DNA from 4 places in the Pseudoalteromonas sp. JSTW genome. Region 4 is predicted to be linked to each of the others. Evidence: predicted binding sites of a transcription regulator. Region 4 holds the regulator's gene; each other region holds the start of a gene.

Region 1 (5,576 bases), 520 kb from region 4:
TCGGCGCATGGCTTTTTCATCCAAGCGGTTATGCCACAGGTCATTAATGTAGTCATCGCAATGCACCAGTTCCAGTGGTGCGGGGCTGCCTAATATCGGCTGTACTAAATTATCACTGATCAGGCCAAGGCTTTGAACATGGTCATATAAATAAGCAAATTTACTCATTACAAAGCGATGGTTAGGATCGAAGCTAAAGGAATAATTAGGGTGATATACCAAGGGTAAGTGGGGGTTTAAGTACATAACTCATTTAATAACGGGATTTGCTACAGCATAGCGAATTTATTCGCCGTTGTTTACTCTGGTACGTGAATTAAGTGTGCTAACTCACGATGTAATAGGCCTTCATCGCCTAAGTTCAGCTCAATCAGGCGCTTCAAATGACTGATACTGTCGATATCAATATGTTCGCAAATAAGTCCAGCATGCTGCTGTTCTACATGGCACAACTCGACTCGCATTTTAATCTCTACAGTTGAGTCGGGTAGGGTAAACGATAAAACGGCTTTACTGTGGATAGGAACTAAAAATGAATCGCTTTTGGTTATAAGCGCACCATGCAAGGATAAATCAAGCAGTTGACATTGATACTTATACTCATCAATACAAAGCGTTGCAGGGCAAGAAAATAATACCCGAGAAAACTGTCTACGCTCATTCATGGTGTGATCCCCAAGTCATTGTCGTTTCATAAACTTAATTCGCTAAAATCAGTATAGTTCAATATGCAAGGTGTGAGTGAAACGATTGCTGGTAAACGTTATCGGTCACAAAAAAGCCCCAAGAAGGGGCTTTTGAATAAGACGGTAAATTAACCAATCTTTTTATATTTAATACGCTTAGGTTGTGCGGCTTCTGCGCCTAAGGTTTTCTTCAACCACTCTTCGTATTCTGTGTAGTTACCATCGAAGAAGTTAATTTGGCCTTCGTCACGGTAATCAAGAATATGCGTAGCGATACGGTCAAGGAACCAACGGTCATGCGAGATACACATTACACAGCCTGGGAACTCTAGAATTGCGTTCTCAAGTGCACGAAGTGTTTCAACATCAAGATCGTTAGTCGGCTCATCCAGTAGTAATACGTTACCACCCGCTTTTAATAGCTTTGCAAGGTGTAAACGGTTTCGCTCACCGCCTGATAAGTCTTTAACGAATTTTTGTTGGTCGTTACCTTTGAAGTTAAAGCGACCAACATAGGCGCGGCTTTGGAATTCAAAGTTACCAATTTTTAATACGTCTTGACCGTTAGAGATCTCTTGGAAAACGGTGTTGCTTTCATCCATGTCGCCACGGAACTGATCAACGGTAGCAAGCTCAACTGTTTCACCCACAAGGATTTCACCACTGTCTGGCTTTTCTTCACCGCTTAACATTTTGAATAAGGTTGATTTACCCGCACCATTGGCACCGATAATACCTACGATTGCACCTTTTGGCATCGCAAAGTTTAAGTCGTCGATTAAAACACGATCGCCAAAGCTCTTCTTAAGACCTTTTACTTCAATAACTTGGTCGCCTAAGCGTGGACCCGGTGGAATGAATAGCTCATTCGTTTCGTTACGTTTTTGGTAATCGTTCTGTTGTAGCTCAGAGAACTGTGCCATACGCGCTTTAGACTTAGCTTGACGGCCTTTCGGATTTGAACGAACCCATTCAAGTTCTTGTGCAATTGACTTTTGACGTGCTTTTTCAGATTTTTGTTCTTGTTGTAAACGTAAATCTTTTTGCTCAAGCCATGATGAGTAGTTACCTTCCCACGGAATACCTTCACCACGGTCAAGTTCTAGAATCCACCCAGCAACGTTATCTAAGAAGTAACGGTCGTGGGTTACAGCGACCACAGTACCTTCGTAGTCGTGTAAGAAACGCTCTAACCATGCCACAGACTCTGCGTCTAAGTGGTTGGTTGGTTCGTCAAGAATCAGCATGTCTGGTTTTTCAAGCAGTAAACGACAGATTGCAACACGGCGACGCTCACCACCCGAAAGGTGTTCAATTTTAGCATCCCACGGTGGTAAACGAAGAGCATCTGCTGCGCGCTCTAATACGTTATCGATATTGTGACCGTCGTGTGCTTGGATAATTGCTTCAAGCTCGCCTTGCTCTTTTGCAAGTGCATCAAAGTCAGCATCTTCCATAGCATACTCGTTGTATACTTCATCAAGACGGTTTAGCGCATTTTTTACTTCGCTTACGGCTTCTTCAACGGTTTCGCGTACTGTTTTGTTTTCGTCTAAAACAGGCTCTTGCGGTAAGTAACCTATTTTTGTGCCAGGTTGTGGACGAGCTTCACCTTCAAAGTCTTGGTCAACACCTGCCATAATGCGAAGTAACGTCGATTTACCTGCGCCATTTAGACCAAGCACACCAATTTTTGCGCCCGGGAAAAAGTGTAAAGAGATATCTTTTAAGATAGTGCGCTTAGGCGGCACAACTTTAGAAACTCGACTCATCGAGAATATAAACTTATCTGGTAACACCATGAAAAGAGCCTTCAATTTATAAGAAAAATTAACAGCCACTATTGTATACCCAAACCACCTCAAAATACAGAATTCAGCGTTTATCAGGGGCTTAATATCATGGTACTGCTTTGCAAAAATAGCGCATGCATTTAAGGAGCATAAATGCAGAGTAAGCGCCTTATAAGCATTGCACAAAGGCTTAAAAGTCATTTTTACAGCGGTGTTGGCTTAAACACAATAACAAGCCACTTTTTGAGATGCTTACTCTTTTATCGTGATTAAACACAACCGTCATTCGCAGAGGCACTGCTTTTAGCAATTTAAGGGCCTGCGCATCAACGAAACTGGCTTCCTAAGAGGTTGCTTTAGCACAAATAAAAAAATCATTTGGACATCTAAACATCTAGAGGTTGAAATTTCTAACTATCCGTTCATAATTAGCAGTCTAATAAGTATGCTCGGAGCCCACTATGCCCATTACAGTCAAAGATGAATTGCCCGCAATTGTAAAATTACGTCAAGAGAACGTATTTGTAATGCCTAAAAGTCGTGCGAAAACGCAAGAAATTCGTCCAATGCGTTTGGCCATCTTAAACTTAATGCCGAATAAAGTGGAAACCGAAGTGCAGTTTATTCGGTTGTTGGCTAATTCACCGTTGCAAGTGAATGTTGAGCTGCTGCGTTTAGACACCCACCGAAGTAGCAGTACCTCAGAGCAACACCTCGATACGTTTTATCGTTACTTTTCTGAAGTAAAAGACAATAACTACGATGCCATGATCATCACAGGCGCGCCGCTTGCACATTTAGAGTATGACGACGTTGCTTACTGGGATGAGCTAAAAGTGATTTTAGACTGGGCTGAGCACCACGTTACGTCAACATTATTTTCATGTTGGGCGGCTCACGCAGGGCTTTATCATCACTATGGTTTAAAACGAGAGTTAATGCCTAATAAGCTCAGTGGCGTGTTTACGCACAAAAGTTATTTTGAGCATGCCGCGTTAACGCGCGGTTTTGATGATACCTTTTTAGTTCCGCACTCGCGCTATGGCCACATTGATATTGAAAAAATTAACAGCTGTGATGATTTAGTAGTATTAGCAGGGTCTGAGCGTGTTGGGGCGTATTTAATTAAGAATAAATCAGGCAGCCAAGTATATATAACGGGCCATCCTGAGTATGATGCGCATACATTAAAAGGGGAATATTTACGCGACTGCGAAAAGTCAGACGATGCGCCAAAACCAGAAAACTATTTCCCTGACGATAACCCAGATAACGAACCGTCGAAAACATGGCAAAGTCACGCCTTTTTATTGTTTTCGAATTGGTTAAACTACTACGTGTACCAAACAACACCGTATGATATTAACCTAGTTAGCCAAGACGTAAGGACTAACAACTATGCCGAGTAATGCAGTGAATAAACGCGAACAATTAACCGAGGCGCTCAAGCAGCGAATTTTGATCCTCGATGGCGCGATGGGCACCATGATCCAAGAACATAAATTAGAAGAACAAGACTATCGCGGTGAGCGTTTTAAAGACTGGCATGTCCTTATTAAAGGCAATAATGATTTATTAAGCCTTACTCAGCCAAAGATTATTGCTGATATTCACCGCGCATACCTTAATGCAGGTGCCGACATTATCGAAACCAATACGTTTAATGCCACCACTATTTCGATGGAAGATTACGACATGGCGAATTTAAGCCGTGAGATCAACCTAGAATCAGCCAAGCTTGCTCGCAGTGTCTGCGATGAATTTGAAGCAAAAGATCCAAGTAAACCTCGTTATGTGGCGGGGGTATTAGGGCCAACGTCAAAAACTTGTTCTATTTCGCCTGATGTCAATGACCCCGGTTATCGTAACATTAGCTTTGATAAGTTAGTGACAGCATACGTTGAATCAACCTTGGCACTGATGGAAGGGGGAGTTGATTTAATCTTAATCGAGACCATATTCGATACCTTAAATGCAAAAGCGGCCTCGTTCGCAGTAGAAGAAGCCTTTGAGCAAGCAGGGCGCACGTTGCCTGTCATGATCTCAGGCACCATTACTGATGCCTCAGGGCGAACTTTATCGGGGCAAACGACCGAAGCTTTTTATAATTCGATTCGTCATATTAAGCCGTTATCTATTGGTCTTAACTGCGCACTGGGTCCGGATTTATTACGCCAATATGTCGAAGAGTTATCACGCGTTTGTGAAACTTTTACCTCGGTTCACCCTAATGCAGGTTTACCCAATGAGTTTGGTGAGTACGATTTAGAAGCACCTGAAATGGCTGAAGAAATAATCGATTGGGGCAAGTCAGGCTTTATTAATATTGTTGGTGGTTGCTGTGGTACAACCCCTGCACACATTAAAGCCTTTGCCAAAGGCCTTGCAGGAGTTAAGCCTCGTCCATTGCCTGAGCTTGAAGTGCGTATGCGCTTATCGGGCCTTGAAGCGTGTAACTTAAACTAAGGTAGCCGAAATGACACAACAAATAGCAGTATTTACTAACGTCGGCGAACGTACCAATGTGACCGGTTCAGCCATGTTCAAGCGATTGATCATGGAAGAAGATTACGAAACCGCCCTTAATGTTGCCCGTGAACAAGTCGAAAATGGTGCACAGATCATTGATATCAACATGGATGAAGCCATGTTGGATTCAAAAGCCGCGATGGTGAAGTTTCTGAACTTGATTGCCTCTGAGCCAGATATTTCTAAAGTACCGATCATGATCGACTCATCAAAATGGGAAGTTATTGAAGCCGGCTTAAAATGTATTCAAGGCAAGGCGATTGTAAACTCAATTTCACTGAAAGAAGGTGAAGAGCCTTTTATTCGTCAGGCAAAGTTAATTAAACGTTTTGGTGCTGCTGCAGTCGTCATGGCGTTTGACACCGACGGACAAGCAGAAACCGCAGATCGTAAATTTGAAATTTGTGAGCGGAGTTACCGTATTCTAGTGGACGAGATTGGTTTTCCACCAGAAGACATTATCTTCGACCCGAATATATTTGCAGTAGCAACCGGGATTGAAGAGCACGACAACTATGCTGTTGAATTTATTGAAGGCACGCGCCGAATAAAGCAAAACCTACCGTAC
Region 2 (5,576 bases), 1.1 Mb from region 4:
ATATTAACGATGGAAAATGGCTAGCAATTTTTGAGAATTTCTCGTTGATATGAGCTCTAACAGCCTCAGTAACGTCAACATGATGACCAGAAATATTAATCTTCATAGGGTATCCTTTTTTCTTGTTACCTCATAGTTAGTATTGGGGGCGATTTGAATTAACACAAGCGAAAATCAAAGATAATTAGTAATTGATTGTAACCACACATGATTTAGATCATGCTCTGCGGATAAAATATGCAAAAGCCCGTATTACACGGGCTTTATAGAAAAGTTATCAACTGCTCATTAAGTGTACGAGCAACAATAATCAGCAAAGTCAGTTACCTTTACGCGAAAGGTAACATTGGCGTCTACATTAAACGAATCTCCAGCCTTCATGGCTTGCCACTCAGTTTCGCCTGGCAGTAACACTTGCCACTCTCCCGCAAGTAACTCCATGTGCTCTTTTTGATTTGTGCCAAACTCAAATTCTCCTGGTTGCATAAAACCTAATGTTTTAGTACTGCCATCGGCAAAAAGCACAACACGGCTCGAAACTTTACCATCAAAATAGACATTCGCTTTTTTTACAACACTTACACTGTCAAACTGAGTCATACTCACTCCTGTTATGTTTTATAATCTTCTTTATTTCAGCCTGCCCGAATTTTAAGTAAGCAGCAACTGAAGATTATTCAATTAACCTCTATATGTGAGCTGATTTTTTTATTATCTTTTATACACTGAGCAATTAAAAAAACAAATAGAGTGCCTATGTGTTCACCAAAACACTAAAAACGCCCCTACGGTATAAAGTACCCAAGTAGCAGTGATAATTATTGCTGATCTGTCGGGTACGTATCGAATCTTTTGACTGGCAGCAAAAATCCATAAAAAAGCCCGCGCAGTGCTAAGACCGCGCGGGCTTTTAAATTTTAGCGACTAAAGCTTAGAACAAAGCGTTTGCTTTGTTTACGATGTTTTCAACCGTGAAACCAAAGTGCTTGAATAACTCACCAGCAGGTGCTGACTCACCAAATGTCGTCATACCTACTACTGCGCCATTTAGGCCTACGTATTTGTACCAGTAGTCTGCAATGCCCGCTTCGATAGCTACGCGGCGTGTTACGCTTGCTGGTAATACGCTTTCTTTGTAGGCTGCGTCTTGCTCATCAAACAAGTCAGTTGAAGGCATAGAAACCACACGTACTTTTTTGCCTTGTGAACGAAGCTCTGCAGCGGCGTCTTGTGCAAGCTGTACTTCTGAGCCCGTTGCAATAAGGATAAGCTCAGGCTCACCATCGCAACTCAGTACGTAACCACCTTTTTTCACATCGCTTAACTGTTGTGCAGTACGCGTTTGTTGCTCAAGACCTTGACGTGTGAAGATCAATGACGTTGGGCCATCTTTACGCTCAATCGCTTGTTGCCATGCAATTGCAGACTCAACTTGGTCACACGGACGCCAGTTAACAAGATTAGGCGTTAAACGCATGCTTGCAATTTGCTCTACTGGTTGGTGCGTAGGGCCATCTTCACCCAGACCAATTGAATCGTGCGTGTATACAAAAATGCTTGGTTGCTTCATTAATGCAGCCATGCGTACCGCATTACGCGCGTATTCCATAAACATTAAGAATGTTGCGCCGTAAGGAATAAAGCCTTTGTGCAGTGCAATACCATTCATAATTGCCGACATACCAAACTCACGGACACCGTAGTAGATGTAGTTACCGCTTGCGTCGTCTGCTGTTACGCCTTTTGAACCATCCCAAATTGTTAAATTTGAACCAGCAAGGTCAGCTGAGCCGCCCATAAACTCTGGTAATAATGGACCAAATGCATTCAGTGCATTTTGTGAAGCTTTACGTGTTGCAGGGTTTGCAGGGTTTGCTTGCAGCTCTTCGATGTACGCTTGTGACTTTTCAGCCCAATCTGCTGGCAATTCGCCATTTGTACGACGCTTAAATTCTGCTGCTAGCTCTGGGTGTGCATTTGCGTATGCCGCAAACTTTTCGTCCCAGTTTGATTCAAGCTGTTGGCCCTTTTCTTTTGCGTCCCATTCGCTGTAGATATCAGCTGGGATTTCAAATGCTTCGCCTGTCCAGCCTAAGAACTCACGTGCCGCTTTGATCTCATCATGACCAAGTGGAGCACCATGACAGTCATGACTACCCGACTTATTAGGTGAACCGTAACCAATCACTGTTTTACAACAAATTAATGATGGCTTGTCGGTAATACTACGTGCTTCTTCGATGGCTGCGCGGATGGCCTCTGGGTTATGGCCATCAACATCACTCACCACGTGCCAGCCATATGCTTTAAAACGTGCAGGTGTGTCGTCGCTGAACCAACCTTCTACTTCACCGTCGATAGAGATGCCGTTGTCATCCCAAAACGCAACAAGTTTACCCAGGCCTAATGTGCCCGCTAATGAACAGGCTTCGTGAGAGATACCCTCCATTAAACAGCCATCACCCATAAACGCGTAGGTAAAGTGATCAACGATGTCGTGGCCTTCACGGTTAAATTGAGCAGCAAGCGCTTTTTCAGCAATTGCCATACCTACCGCATTTGTGATCCCTTGGCCTAATGGGCCCGTAGTGGTCTCAATACCTGGTGCATAGCCATACTCTGGATGCCCTGGTGTTTTTGAATGCATTTGACGGAAGTTTTTAATTTCTTCAAGTGGTAAGTCGTAACCACTTAAATGTAGTAGAGAATAAATCAGCATCGAACCGTGGCCATTTGAAAGAATAAAGCGATCACGGTCTGCCCACTCTGGGTTCGTCGGGTTGTGCTTTAGATAATCGCGCCATAGTACTTCTGCGATATCTGCCATGCCCATAGGGGCTCCAGGGTGGCCAGAGTTGGCCTGTTGTACTGCGTCCATTGATAAGACGCGAATAGCATTTGCAAGTTCTTTGCGAGATGGCATGAATTCTCCTACCTTTAATGTATTTGCGCTGGTTGTTTGTTAAGCCCCATTCTTACTTATTGTATGGGTGCAGTGCAATTAAAAATCCGTATTAAATGGGTCTATTACCACTGTTTATTAAGAACGAAATGTTATTAGTAATTTAAAATAGACGTCTAGGCGTAAAATAACTATGCAAACATAATTGTTTTAGATAAAATACGCCCCTTAATTTTTTAGCGCTATTACCGACGTTAGTGAAGCGCAATATTTGTGAGCAGAAATACAATGGCAAAACATTTATTTACTTCTGAATCTGTATCTGAAGGTCATCCGGATAAAATCGCGGACCAAATCTCTGACGCGGTTCTAGATGCTATCTTAGAGCAAGATTCTCATGCCCGTGTTGCATGTGAGACTTACGTTAAAACTGGTATGGTTATGGTGGGTGGTGAAATCACTACTAGCGCGTGGGTTGATATCGAAGAAATTACACGTAAAACTGTACGTGAAATCGGTTACACGCATTCAGACATGGGTTTTGATGCTGACTCGTGCGCAATCCTAAACACTATCGGTAAACAATCTCCAGACATCAACCAAGGTGTTGACCGTGCACGTCCAGAAGACCAAGGCGCGGGTGACCAAGGTTTAATGTTTGGTTATGCATGTAACGAAACAGACGTTTTAATGCCTGCACCAATCACGTATTCACACCGTTTAGTTCAGCGTCAAGCGCAAGTTCGTAAAAGCGGTGAGCTTAACTGGTTACGCCCAGATGCAAAATCACAAGTAACATTTGCATATGAAAATGGTAAGCCGGTAGGTATTGATGCTGTTGTTCTTTCAACGCAACACTGTGATTCAATCTCACAAAACGACCTAGTAGAAGCGGTAATGGAAACCATCATTAAGCCGGTTCTTCCAGCAGAGCTTATCTCTAGCGCAACGAAATTCTTCATCAACCCAACTGGCCGTTTCGTTATCGGTGGTCCAATGGGTGACTGTGGTCTGACTGGCCGTAAAATCATCGTTGATACATACGGTGGTATGGCGCGTCACGGTGGTGGTGCTTTCTCAGGTAAAGATCCATCAAAAGTTGACCGTAGCGCTGCATACGCGGCACGTTACGTTGCTAAAAACATGGTTGCTGCGGGTCTTGCTGACAAGTGTGAACTTCAAGTTTCTTACGCTATCGGTGTTGCAGAGCCAACATCTATCAGCATCGAGACATTTGGTACAGGTAAATTAGAAGAAGCACGTCTAATCGAATTAGTGCGTGAACACTTCGACCTACGTCCTTACGGCTTAATCCAAATGCTTGATCTTGAGCGTCCTATCTATCAACCGACTGCCGCTTATGGTCACTTCGGTCGTGAAGAGTTCCCTTGGGAGCGTACAGACAAAGCAGACGCACTTCGCGCAGCTGCTGGCCTGTAATAGGGTATACAGACTGAAAAAGCGCCATTTTGGCGCTTTTTTTGTGTTTAATTTTTTACTCTAAATTTTTATACCATTGCGCTTATACCATTACGCTTAATTAAGTGGTCTATTTTGAGGCAATAAAACCGCGTTGATAACAAGGCAAAAATTTAGTTATTTAGTTGTTCTCAGCAATTGCTCCTGCATTGCTCTACCTCCTGCATCCATGCTGTCGTAAATCAGATATTTTTAACGCAGATAGCGACTGGTTTAATCGCTCAAAATGATTAAGTATTATTGCGATTGGTATTAATTACAGTAACGTCATTATCTTTTCATACATCGCCACCAGCCAAACCAGTGCTAAAATAACCAATGACAAGGTCACCGCTGCCGAGGCCATATCCTTTGCGCGCCCAGACAGTACATGATATTCAATCCCCACTCTGTCAGTCAGCGCTTCGATGGCCGAATTGAGTAGTTCAACAATCAACAGTAATAAATACGGAATAAACAACACGAGCCAATGAGTCAGTGACTGCGCCAGAAAAACCGATAACGGTAATAAACACACCCCTAAATAAATTTCTGAGCGAAAAGCTGACTCTTCTTTAAATGCGGCCTTAAAACCTTTAATTGAGCACCTTGTGGCTTTTAAAATACGTCCAATACCAATGCCGTTGGGTTTATTGACCAAGGGGATTTTGGGTTCTTTCATGCTGTTCCTAGTACGAATAAACTTCGCAGATAATATTCATAAATACCTAAAATGTCATCTTCGCTTTACTAAGATAAGCACTTTCCTGGCACACTTGGGGGATTTGTCCGTGAAAACGCATTCTTTTTTAGCTGTTCACGCAATGCTTGTAATGACTTAAACACACTTTTTAAAGATACTTTATTACTTAACCAATGCGGAATAGCACCGCTTGGGTCTGCATACGCTTGGTGGGTAATCAGTAAGTTATTTTGCTGTTGCTCTAAGCGCCAATAAGCGGTGAGCTCTTTAATACGCACCACCCCTTTTACCAAAGGTTTAACGTGGGGCTGGCTGGTAATTTTAAGCTCGGTTTTATTATCGCTTAAGGTGTGATAGCAAGAGTAGCTCACTAAATCACGATCAGAAACCGGCCAAGGCGAGTTAAAGCGCGTATAAACAAGCGTCTCTGCGGGGCTAAGCCGCTCTATTAGGGTTACACTTTGAACATTTTCGAGCCAATTTGGCGCGTTGTCGGTGTCGCTAAGTAAGGCC
Region 3 (5,576 bases), 1.2 Mb from region 4:
GAGCAGTTAGGGTGCAAAGTAGTCGAGTTAAATGTGCAGGTTGACCATGTTCATTTGGTAGTAAAGATACCGCCGAAGTTATCAGTCTCGAAATTAATGGGTGCTTTAAAGGGAAAAATAGCGTTAAAGCTATTTAGCAAATATCCATACTTAAGGAAAAACAAGTTATGGGGAAACCATTTTTGGCAGAGAGGGTACTTCGTAGATACTGTAGGGATAAATGAAGAAATAATAAGGCGGTATGTCAGGCACCAAGAAAAGGAAGAGGTGCAAGAGCAGGCGCAGTTAACACTCCAGTAAACAACGCCCCCTTCTAGGGGGCTAATGCAAAGCCACCTTCTTTAGAAGGTGGATCTTTTACTTTTAGTGTTGCGCGTACAATAGACGTTTTACAGTAATTGTGCACCCTATCATGTCAGTAACCAGCTTTTCAGAGTTAAACCTTGCGCCTGAACTCCTTTCAGCATTGCAAGCAGAGAATTATCACACCCCAACGGCTATTCAAAGCCAAACTATCCCGCTTATTTTAGCCGGGGTTGATGTTATGGGAAGTGCACAAACAGGCACGGGTAAAACAGCTGCCTTTGTATTACCACTGCTTGATAACTTATTGCGTGAAGAGCCGCTGCCCGAGGCTGTAAAAGTTTTAATCCTGACACCAACGCGAGAGCTTGCACAGCAAGTATTTGCCAGTGTTGAGCGTTATGCAGCTAATACACCTATTAAAGCCGCGCTTGCTTATGGCGGCGCCAGTATTGGCCCACAAATTAAAGCCATTAAAGGTGCGCAAGTTGTGGTGGCTACACCAGGACGATTACTTGATCATGTGATTAAAGGGAGCATTAAATTATCTGCCATTAGTGCCCTTGTTTTTGATGAAGCAGATCGCATGCTTGATATGGGGTTCATTGATGAAATAAAGCGTATTCTTCGTCATGTTCCAAAACAGCGCCAAACCTTACTCTTTTCAGCCACATTTGATGACAGCATTTTTGAGCTAAGTAAACAGTTGTTGAATGATCCTAAGTTAGTTGAGGTTGATAAACGCAATTCGGCTGCTGTTGAAGTTGAGCAGATTGTGTATGCGGTTGATGAGGATCGTAAACGCGAACTCGTTTCACATATGATCGGCATGAAAAATTGGCAACAAGTACTTATATTCACCCGCACTAAACAAACGGCCGATAGTCTGGCAAAAGAAATGTGTAAGGATGGCTTAAAAACAGAGTCTATTCACGGCGATAAAAGCCAAGGGGCGCGAGACAAAGCGCTGCAAAATTTTAAAACGGGTGTCACTCGAGTACTTGTCGCTACAGATGTTGCGGCGCGTGGCCTTGATATCGCCTCATTAAAGTATGTGATTAACTACGAACTACCTTATGTTGCAGAGGACTATGTTCACCGTATAGGGCGGACAGGACGAGCAGGTGAAACTGGGTTGGCCATGTCATTGGTGAGTATTGATGAGCAATGGTTACTGGATGAAATTGATGTTTTATTAGATACACGCTTAACACCACAATGGCTGCCAGGGTACGAGCCTGATTTAACAAAAGAGCCAAAACAAGTCCGAAAAAACACGAATAAGGCACGACGCTCTCGTGACAAAAAACGTATATTAGGGCAAAAAAATCCTAGGCGCCGATAGATTAAGCTGTATCAGTGCTAATTTAAGGGAGCCTAAATTAGCACTAATCAACACGCTAATAGCATAAAGTCGTGTGTACATTAGCTTGGTGAACAAAAGCGTTTAATGAACTGTTATGCTTACCCGCATTTTCTTTGCTAGCGACCACGTTTTCTTGTTTTAAAATCGCTGTTAATTAAACGTATTGGTATAAACGCGCACATTATTTAAGCGATTTGTTTTTCGGCTAGGTTTAATTCCATGGTTGCTTTAAGTAAGCGGTAAAGATTAATTGACGCATCAATTTCTTCTTTACGGTTTGTTAAGCTCTCAATATTTAAACCAAGTGGCACCGCTAAATGTGCGCAGCTTTGTAATATGAGGTCAAGATTTTCACGGCAAATGCGTACTGACTCACTCAATGGATTTGCAGAATCAAGCATGCGCCATTTTGTTGCCTCCGGTACAGAGATACCCAGCCACTCCATAAAATCTAACGTTTTCTCACCACCACAGGGTGTAAACGTTAAAATTATACGCTTAGGTGCGATGCCTAACGCTTTGCAGCTACGTGCATAGCTAGTGATTAAATCAATGGTTGCTTGTGCGTTGTACACAGCTTGTGAAATAAAAAACTTACAACCTTGCTCTGTTTTTTCTAATAGGCGGTCATGCTCGTTACGTTTGCTTGCATGGCGTTCAGCAATGGTCACGCCGCCAAGAAACACATCATTGTCTTGCTTTGCAAGGGTGTTATAAGCATCCGGTAAACTTAGTTTGATATCACCATGCGAAGATGGGCTGCCTACCAAGACTAGATTTTTTAAATCAAACTCATTACGTGTTTCGTGTAGCCAATCGGTAAATTCAGCTTCACCGCGCTGAGCAACACTTTTGTAAGTAATAACATCTAAATGAGACAGGCTACGCAACAAATGGCTGTACTCACGTGGGTCTACGGTTTCTTTAAATGGAAACGGACGCGGCTTTTCTGTACGGCTGCTCTCATCTTGAATGTCGTAGATAATGACACCATCGTATTCAATTTCATGAAGGCGACCCAATAATTTTTGTGCAATGGTTTCAAGCATGGCTTTATCAGTGCCTGATTTAGGCGGTGTGGTACCAATCAGGTATACACCCTGATTGGTGTCTTCAATTTTCTCTTGTAGTGATAAAGCCATAATCCTCATTCCAGCTCGTGCCTGCGTCTATGGGAAATAATATAGCAGCCATTTAGACGTCTAGATAGATTTTTCTGTTGAAAGTTTTTCAATGAGCATGAATTTAATTCAAGTTGGTGGTGAGGTGTTATCTTAAATTGACACACCTGTTTACATTAATTGTGCCCTTGACCCTCATATTTTCCAGTACTTTCATGCATAATCAAACACAACTGATTATGAGAAAAATAACTAACAAGTAAAATTAAAGGATCATTATGACATTTAGATTATTAGCGACCAGTGTTGCTGTAACGCTTGCTCTTAGCGGGTGTGCGACGAATTCACAATCAAATATGGTTAAAGAAGTCGAAATAGAACAGGTTGTCAGCCAAGAAGATAACCGTGTATTTAGCCAAGATTACGTTTTAGAAGAACTAGAAAATGGTCTTCGTGTCATGGTGGTAAAAACGGATTACCCCGATGTTGTTTCATTACAAATTCCCGTGTCGGTAGGTTCTCGTAACGAAGTAGAAGAAGGCAAAACGGGCTTTGCTCACTTTTTTGAGCACATGATGTTTAAAGGCTCAGAAAAATTCCCACAAGACGTGTATTCAGATATTTTAAAAAACTCGGGTGTTGATAACCGCGCGTATACTACTAATGATTACACCAACTATCATTTAAACTTCTCAAAAGAGCACCTTGATAAAGTGCTTGAAATTGAAGCTGATATCTTTCAAAACCTCACGTACAGCGAAGAACAGTTCCGTACAGAAGCCTTAACAGTGAAAGGTGAGTACTTAAAAAATAATGCCAGTCCAATTCGTAAATTGCTTTCAGCAGTGCGTAACGAAGCATTTGAGAAACATACTTATAAACACACCACGATGGGCTTTTTTGAAGACATTGAAGCCATGCCAGATCAAATGGCTTACGGGAAAGAGTTTTTCGCAAAATTTTATAAACCAGAATATGTATCGTTGGTCATTGTTGGTGATGTCGACCCTCAAGAAACCATGGCAATGGTGAAAAAACATTGGGGTAACTGGAAAAAAGGTGATTACCAAGCAGATATTCCAGTAGAGCCAAAGCAACAAGCGCCAAAATATATACATGAGCAGAATGACGGTTTACCAGGCCATTGGTTGCTTGTATCGTATAAAGGCACTGCGTGGGATCCAACGCAAAAAGATCGCGCCGCACTTGATTTAATCTCACAGCTTTATTTCTCAAATAACTCAGCGCTTTATCAAGAATTGGTGGTTGATAAGCAAATCGCAAGTCAAATGTTCACTTATAATCCTGATACAAAAGATCCGGGGTTATTGCATGTCTTTGTAAAAGTAGAAAACGAAGCTGATCTTGCAAAAGCACGTGATGCCATTAATCGCACGTACGTACAAGCACGCACTGAGCTTGTTGATACCCAAAAACTGGCAGACTTAAAATCAAATTTAAAATACAGCTTTATCAATGGGCTTGATTCATCGCAATCAATCGCCTCGACACTTGCAAGCTACATGCATTTTGAGCGTGACCCAGAGGTAATCAATCAGCTCTATGCGACTGCTGATAGCATCACCCCAGAAGACATTAAAGCAATAGCGAATAAGTACTTTGTTGATTCAAGCCGTACTACAGTGACGATGTCGGCTTTAGATAACGTGGCAGGATTTGAGCAAGAAGTTGACCTAAACGCAGCCGTTGCAAGTACAGAACAAGCGCCAACAGAGCGTCATTTTAAAGTGCTCGATAAAACCAACAGTTCACCATTGGTTGATGTTAACTGGTTATTTAATACCGGTGCCGCGGCCGATCCAGCAGGTAAAAAAGGCGTCGCCGCATTAACGGCAGCCATGCTTGCGAAAGGTGGCTCAGAAACGATGAGCTATAAAGACATTCAAAAAGCGTTATACCCACTCGCGGGTAGCTTTGGGTATCAAATCGATAAAGAGATGATTTCGTTGCGCGGTCGTGTACACAAAGACAATGCGGCACAGTGGTATGCGCTTGTGAGTGAACAATTACTCAACCCAGGTTTTAGAGAAGATGACTTCAAGCGCCTGAAAAAAGAGCTTATCGATAGCATTAAAGCGGGGCTTAAAGCATCAAACGATGAAGAGCTCGGTAAAGAAGTGCTTTATCATCAACTGTATAAAGGCCACCCATACGAAAGCTATAACTATGGTGACTTATCTGATCTGGAAGCATTGACGCTTGATGATGTAAAAGCGTTTTACGACAAGCAATTCACACAATCAAAACTAACTGTAGGTTTAATTGGTGCGATTCCAAGCGATGTAAAATCGGCGATGCTAAAAGATTTAACATCGCTGCCACAAGGCAAAGAAAGCCGTTTAGTAATTCCCGATGCGCCAGCACTGAGTGGTCACCATGCCACCATTGTTGAAAAGTCGGCGCAATCAACAGCCGTGTCGTTTGGTTTCCCAATAGAGACGATTCGTAGTAGTGAAGATTGGACTGCATTATGGCTAGTGCGTTCATACTTTGGCGAGCACAGAAGTTCAAATAGCTTCTTGTATCAGCGTATTCGTCAAACCCGTGGTATGAACTATGGTGACTATGCGTATATTGAATACTTCCCACGTGGTATGTTCCAAACTAAGCCTGATGCGAACTTAGGCCGCTCTGAGCAAATTTTCCAAGTATGGCTGCGTCCATTGCGCTCTAATAACGATGCGCACTTTGCAACCCGTACCGCGTTATTCGAGTTAGATAAGCTTATTAAAAACGGCATCAGCAAAGACGATTTTGAAGCAACG
Region 4 (5,576 bases):
CTCAGGGCTATGTAGCAGCTGCTCAACTTTATAATCGAAGGTACGCTGTAAAGGGACTTTTATGGCAACTTCTACAAAGTGCATAACAACTCAACTGAATTAAGAATAGAAAAAATAGCGTGTGCTGCTAATGTACTAAAATTAGTGCTAAAAACCTACCAACAAATACTGAACGTTTGATGACTTGTTTATTTTTTTAGCTAAAGATGAATTTAAAGCTTGTCGAGAGGCTGCTTGAGCTATAAAATACGCGACCTATTAATTGTATTAACGACGTATGGTGCCAGACTTCGGGTTTGGAGAGCGATGCGGCCTTAACTAGAGGTTCCTATGAAAGAAGGTATTCACCCTAAGTACGAAGCTATCACTGCAACTTGTTCATGTGGTAACAAATTCGAAACTAGCTCTACTTTATGTAAAGACATCCACTTAGACGTATGTTCTGAGTGTCACCCGTTTTACACTGGTAAGCAAAAGATTTTAGACACTGGCGGCCGTGTTGATCGTTTCAACAAGCGCTTCGGTGCACTTAGCAGCAAGAAGTAATATCTGCTGTTTAGTTGAAAGAAGCACCCTTTGGGTGCTTTTTTTATGCCTGAAATTCAGAACCATTCTTTTTTATATCCCATGCCTACACGCTTTATGTGCATAACTATTTCTGCTTGTTATGCCCAATATATCGCTAATAATGCAGACAAATAGTGATCCCTTCGCTATATTTTGAATGATATAAATGATTCCAAAAGTTGTAAAAAGTAACAATTTATATGAACTTCACCTATAAATGCTGTTAAGTTCGTTAAAGTTGCTCATTTTGCTAAGTTTCGGTTATTTGCTGTGTTCGTGCCTATAAAATACAAAAACAGGTGCTTAAATGGCCACAAATAGATGAATTTTTATCTGTTGTGAATTAAAACTATGTGCAGAAATTGTTGGGAAATCCTTTAAAATTAAGCGATATAGCATATAACAGGATAGACCTGATAATACTTGGAATTTTTATATATTACAGGTATCGTACAGATGCAAGCCCTCTCACTTTTTAACTTATTGCAGGATACTATCGCGTTATGTCAGATTTTCGTGAACAAGCATTACATTACCACGCTCACCCCGTTCCAGGTAAAATTAGTGTAGAACTAACTAAACCAGCAGAAACGGTTAATGATCTCGCTCTAGCATATAGTCCAGGTGTCGCAGAGCCCGTCCGTGAGATAGCAGCCGATCCAGCAAATGCCTATAAATACACCGGCAAAGGTAATATGGTTGCGGTTATTTCAAACGGTACCGCAATTTTAGGCTTAGGCAATTTAGGTCCGCTTGCATCAAAACCTGTGATGGAAGGTAAAGCACTTTTATTTAAACGCTTTGCAGGTTTAGACTCGATAGATATCGAAGTAAAACACCGCACGACAGAAGACTTCATTAATACTGTTGCAAATATTGCCGATACGTTTGGTGGTATCAACCTAGAAGATATTAAAGCGCCAGAGTGTTTCGAAATTGAAAAAGCGCTTATTGAGCGTTGTAGCATCCCTGTTTTCCACGATGACCAACATGGTACTGCAATCGTAACAGCAGCAGGCATGCTAAATGCGCTTGAAGTACAGGGTAAAGATATCGAAGACGCGATTATCGTGTGTTTAGGTGCCGGTGCAGCAGCGGTTGCATGTATGGAACTACTTATTAAATGTGGTGCATTGCGTGAGCACATTTATATGCTTGACCGCAAAGGCGTGATCCATACACGTCGTGATGACTTAAACGAGTATAAATTGCTATTTGCGAACAATACCGATAAGCGCACTTTGCAAGATGTGATAGCCGATGCTGATGTATTTGTTGGTGTATCTGGCCCTAACTTATTAACCGCTGAAGATTTAAAACTGATGGCAGATAAGCCTGTGGTTTTTGCATGTTCAAACCCTGATCCAGAAATCGCGCCAGCTGTTGCACACGGTGCACGTAATGATTTAATTATGGCAACAGGGCGTTCTGATTACCCTAATCAGGTTAATAATGTATTGTGTTTCCCATTCATTTTCCGCGGTGCGCTTGATGTGCGTGCGACATCAATCAATGATGAAATGAAAATCGCAGCGGTGCATGCTATTCGTAGTATTGCGAAAGAGCCTGTGCCTAACGAAGTGCTTAAGGCGTCGGGTGTTGATTCACTTGAGTTTGGTGCTGAGTACATTATTCCAAAACCAATGGACCCACGCTTATTACCACGTATTGCACGTGCTGTTGCAGAAGCAGCTGTTGAGTCTGGTGTGGCGCAAATTGACATGCCAGAAAACTACATGCGTTAAATAATTAGGTACCTATTCGTTTGATTAAGCGGGTAGGTATAACTAACTGCAAATAAAAAACTCAGCCAAGGCTGAGTTTTTTTATGTCTGAGAAATCGGCTACGATCCGATGGCCGAAATATTTACTCTGAATCAAGTACGGGGATATCTAACCCCATTTCTTGCATAATTCTTTTTACTTCTTCAGGTACTTTTTCAGGGTTATCTTTACGAAGGTCGTCATCATTCGGTAATGGTTGACCTGTAAAAGCGTGTAAAAAGGCTTCGCACAGTAGCTCACTGTTAGTAGCATGACGAAGATTATTAATCTGACGACGCGTGCGCTCATCAGTTAATACTTTTAATACGTTCAGCGGAATTGATACGGTAATTTTTTTTACTTGCTCTGATTTTTTACCGTGTTCTGCATATGGGTGAATGTATTCACCGTTCCATTTAGCCATAAGTTGTTTCGTTGCCTCGGTTGTCAGTTGTTTACGCCTTATCCACAGCGCAAGATGCGGAAATTCTATCGCTTTAAAAAAGATAGTCAAATACTAGTTATTTAGCCATCTAGTCGTGTAAATGTATAAACTTCTATGTAATGGCGATAAATGCTTTGACTTCTCATATTTGATCATCTAACCTTTTAGACGTCTAAACATCCAATTCTAAGTAGGTGATGAAATGAGTGAAAAAAATAAAGCGACGATTGCTGTTCGTCATGGCATTGAAGCCGATAAACACCACGGTGCAGTCGTTCCACCAATTTACTTATCAACCACCTATTCGTTCGCTGATTTTGATACTAAGCGCCAATATGACTATGGCCGCAGTGGTAACCCTAACCGTGATATTTTAGCCGAAACACTCGCTGAACTAGAGGGCGGAGCTAAAGGCATTATTACTGCGACAGGCATGGCGGCTGTTCACTTAACGACACAGCTTTTGAATAGCGACGATACCTTGGTTATTCCACATGACTGTTACGGCGGTAGCTATCGTTTATTTACCTCATTAGAGAAGCGCGGTTTACTGAAACTAAAAGTGCTTGATTTAACAAAAGCTGAAAATCACCAAGAAATCTTAGCGATAAAACCTAAACTGATCTGGATTGAAACACCCAGTAACCCCATTTTACGCCTAACAGATATTAAAGCGATTACCGCCATTGCTAAACAATCCGGTGCACTTGTTGCGGCTGATAACACGTTTTTATCGCCGGCCTTGCAAAACCCGATTGAGTTTGGTGTTGATATAGTCGTGCATTCAACGACTAAATACATTAACGGTCACTCTGATGTGGTTGGCGGTGCTGTTATTGCAGCAACGCAAGAGTTGGGTGATGAACTGGCTTGGTGGGCAAATAATATTGGTATTACGGGTGCACCGTTTGATAGTTATCTTACTCTGCGTGGTTTACGCACTTTAAATGTGCGTTTAAAACAGCACCAAGAGAATGCGTTTGCAATTGCAGAATATTTAGAAGATTCACCGTTTGTGAGCCAAGTATATTATCCCGGTCTCGCTTCTCATCCTCAGCATGCGCTCGCTAAAGCACAGCAACGCGGTTTTGGTGGCATGGTGAGTTTTGATATTAAAGGCGACATTAATGACGCTGCGGCTTTTCTAACAGGCCTTAAAGAGTTTAGCTTAGCCGAATCATTGGGGGGCGTTGAGAGTTTAATTTGCCACCCTGCGACCATGACTCATGCTGGAATGGAGGCAAAAGCACGCTTAGAAGCAGGGGTGGGTGATACGTTAATTCGTATCTCTGTTGGCATTGAGGATGTAAAAGATTTAATTGCCGATTTAGACCGTGTTTTCAATTTAGTTAAACCAGGTCAGGGGCAGCAAGCCACTCAGAGCAACGCGACGCAAACGCACACGCAAGCCAATACGCAACAAAGCAGCACTTTTAAGTTAACGCCAGCACATACGGCATTGTGGTAGAAAAATGGTAAATATTGTTCATAAATTTGGTGGCTCAAGCTTAAGCTCTGCGGAGCGTTATCATGCTGTGGCAAATATTGTTTTAGCAAATACGCAGCAAGGTGATTGTGTGGTGGTGTCTGCATCGGGCAAAACAACCGACACCTTGGTAAAACTTTGGCAAAGTTATCAACAGCAAGATAGCCAAGCGGTTAGTGATATTTTATTGCTGATTGATAATAATCAGCGCGCCTTAATAGAGCAGCTGTTAGTAGCAAAAAACAAGCAGCAGGCATTGGCACAATTAAAAGATGAGCTGGCGCTATTAAATACACTTATTGCAAAACAGCAACTACAAGAAGCCGTGTTGCTAGCACATGGAGAAGTATGGTCTGCGCGTTTATTAGCGGGCTATCTAAATCAGCTGGGTGTGGCAGCACAGGATGTGGATGCACGGCAGTTATTTACATTAAATGATGGCCAACTATTGCATCAAAAGAATCAACAGCAATGCACCGATGCGATCAGTAAAGCAAAGATCAATGTGGTGACAGGCTTTATCGCTGCAGATTGTCAGGGTAAGACGGTAACACTGGGTCGTAATGGCAGTGACTACAGTGCGACCTTGTTAGCAAGCTATACCTTTGCCAAGCAAGTGTCTATTTGGACTGATACCCAAGGTGTATTCAGTACAGACCCTCGTAAGGTGAAAAACGCCGTTAAATACGCAAAAGTGTGCCGAGAGCAAGCTAATTTATTGGCTCGCTTAGGTAACCCTGTTTTACATGCAAAAACCTTATCACCGCTTAAAGACAGCGACATTAAACTTGTTGTAAGAAGTAGCTTTGATTGTGATGCCAGTCCAACTGAGGTTGTAAAAGAAGGGTATAGCAAGGCGAAGCGTTTTATTACGACCTTAGATAATATCGATTTACTGCGTGTTGATACGCTAAGCACAGGTGAAGTGGGGGAGCTGAGTCAGCTAATTCAGCACAGTTTGCATCATTTTGTGAAAGAAGGTGATACCTATTTGCTGGTACCAGGGCACAGTACTCATCAAGTGGTGAGTCACCTTGCTGGGCGGGCTAATATTGTTGAATCTAATTTAAGCGGCTGCGCGGTTGTGGCACCAAGTAGCGATGTGAGCCAGTTAGCTGAACAAGCAATTTCGCTCCTTAAAGAGCAAAGTATTCATCCACGCTTTGTACAACAAGATCAACAGTATGTGCTGCTGCTAAACGATCAAGCTATAGACAGCGATGTGCTGACCCTGTTGCATGATAAATTGGTCAACAAGGGTCAAGAACTGGCTATTATCGTGGCGGGGCTGGGTAATGTTGGTGAAGTCTTTCT

Evidence for each region. The regulator MetJ, encoded in region 4, represses methionine synthesis genes. The targets are predictions, from matches to a motif close to TAGACGTCTAGACGTCTA.
Region 1: a site for MetJ is predicted at 2,859-2,876, ahead of metA (homoserine O-succinyltransferase). Genes of this name have one in related genera too.
Region 2: a site for MetJ is predicted at 3,072-3,089, ahead of metK (methionine adenosyltransferase). Genes of this name have one in related genera too.
Region 3: a site for MetJ is predicted at 2,857-2,874, ahead of GZH31_RS03690 (methylenetetrahydrofolate reductase). Genes of this name have one in related genera too.

The regions. Positions count from the first base shown of each region.
Region 1 is NZ_CP058972.1:2,666,497-2,672,072, reverse strand. Features, by position in the region: gene GZH31_RS12090 (histone deacetylase) at 1-246, opposite strand, end outside; gene GZH31_RS12085 (PilZ domain-containing protein) at 300-665, opposite strand; gene ettA (energy-dependent translational throttle protein EttA) at 815-2,488, opposite strand; gene metA (homoserine O-succinyltransferase) at 2,941-3,888, shown strand; gene GZH31_RS12070 (homocysteine S-methyltransferase family protein) at 3,878-4,945, shown strand; gene metH (methionine synthase) at 4,956-5,576, shown strand, end outside.
Region 2 is NZ_CP058972.1:676,692-682,267, reverse strand. Features, by position in the region: gene hpf (ribosome hibernation-promoting factor, HPF/YfiA family) at 1-106, opposite strand, end outside; gene GZH31_RS03250 (pyrimidine/purine nucleoside phosphorylase) at 289-600, opposite strand; gene tkt (transketolase) at 932-2,923, opposite strand; gene metK (methionine adenosyltransferase) at 3,191-4,342, shown strand; gene GZH31_RS03235 (diacylglycerol kinase) at 4,638-5,042, opposite strand; gene GZH31_RS03230 (START domain-containing protein) at 5,111-5,576, opposite strand, start outside.
Region 3 is NZ_CP058972.1:786,779-792,354, forward strand. Features, by position in the region: gene tnpA (IS200/IS605 family transposase) at 1-300, shown strand, start outside; gene GZH31_RS03685 (DEAD/DEAH box helicase) at 413-1,648, shown strand; gene GZH31_RS03690 (methylenetetrahydrofolate reductase) at 1,855-2,811, opposite strand; gene GZH31_RS03695 (pitrilysin family protein) at 3,069-5,576, shown strand, end outside.
Region 4 is NZ_CP058972.1:3,189,666-3,195,241, reverse strand. Features, by position in the region: gene priA (primosomal protein N') at 1-84, opposite strand, end outside; gene rpmE (50S ribosomal protein L31) at 331-546, shown strand; gene GZH31_RS14400 (malic enzyme-like NAD(P)-binding protein) at 1,071-2,312, shown strand; gene metJ (met regulon transcriptional regulator MetJ) at 2,435-2,755, opposite strand; gene metB (cystathionine gamma-synthase) at 2,979-4,244, shown strand; gene metL (bifunctional aspartate kinase/homoserine dehydrogenase II) at 4,249-5,576, shown strand, end outside.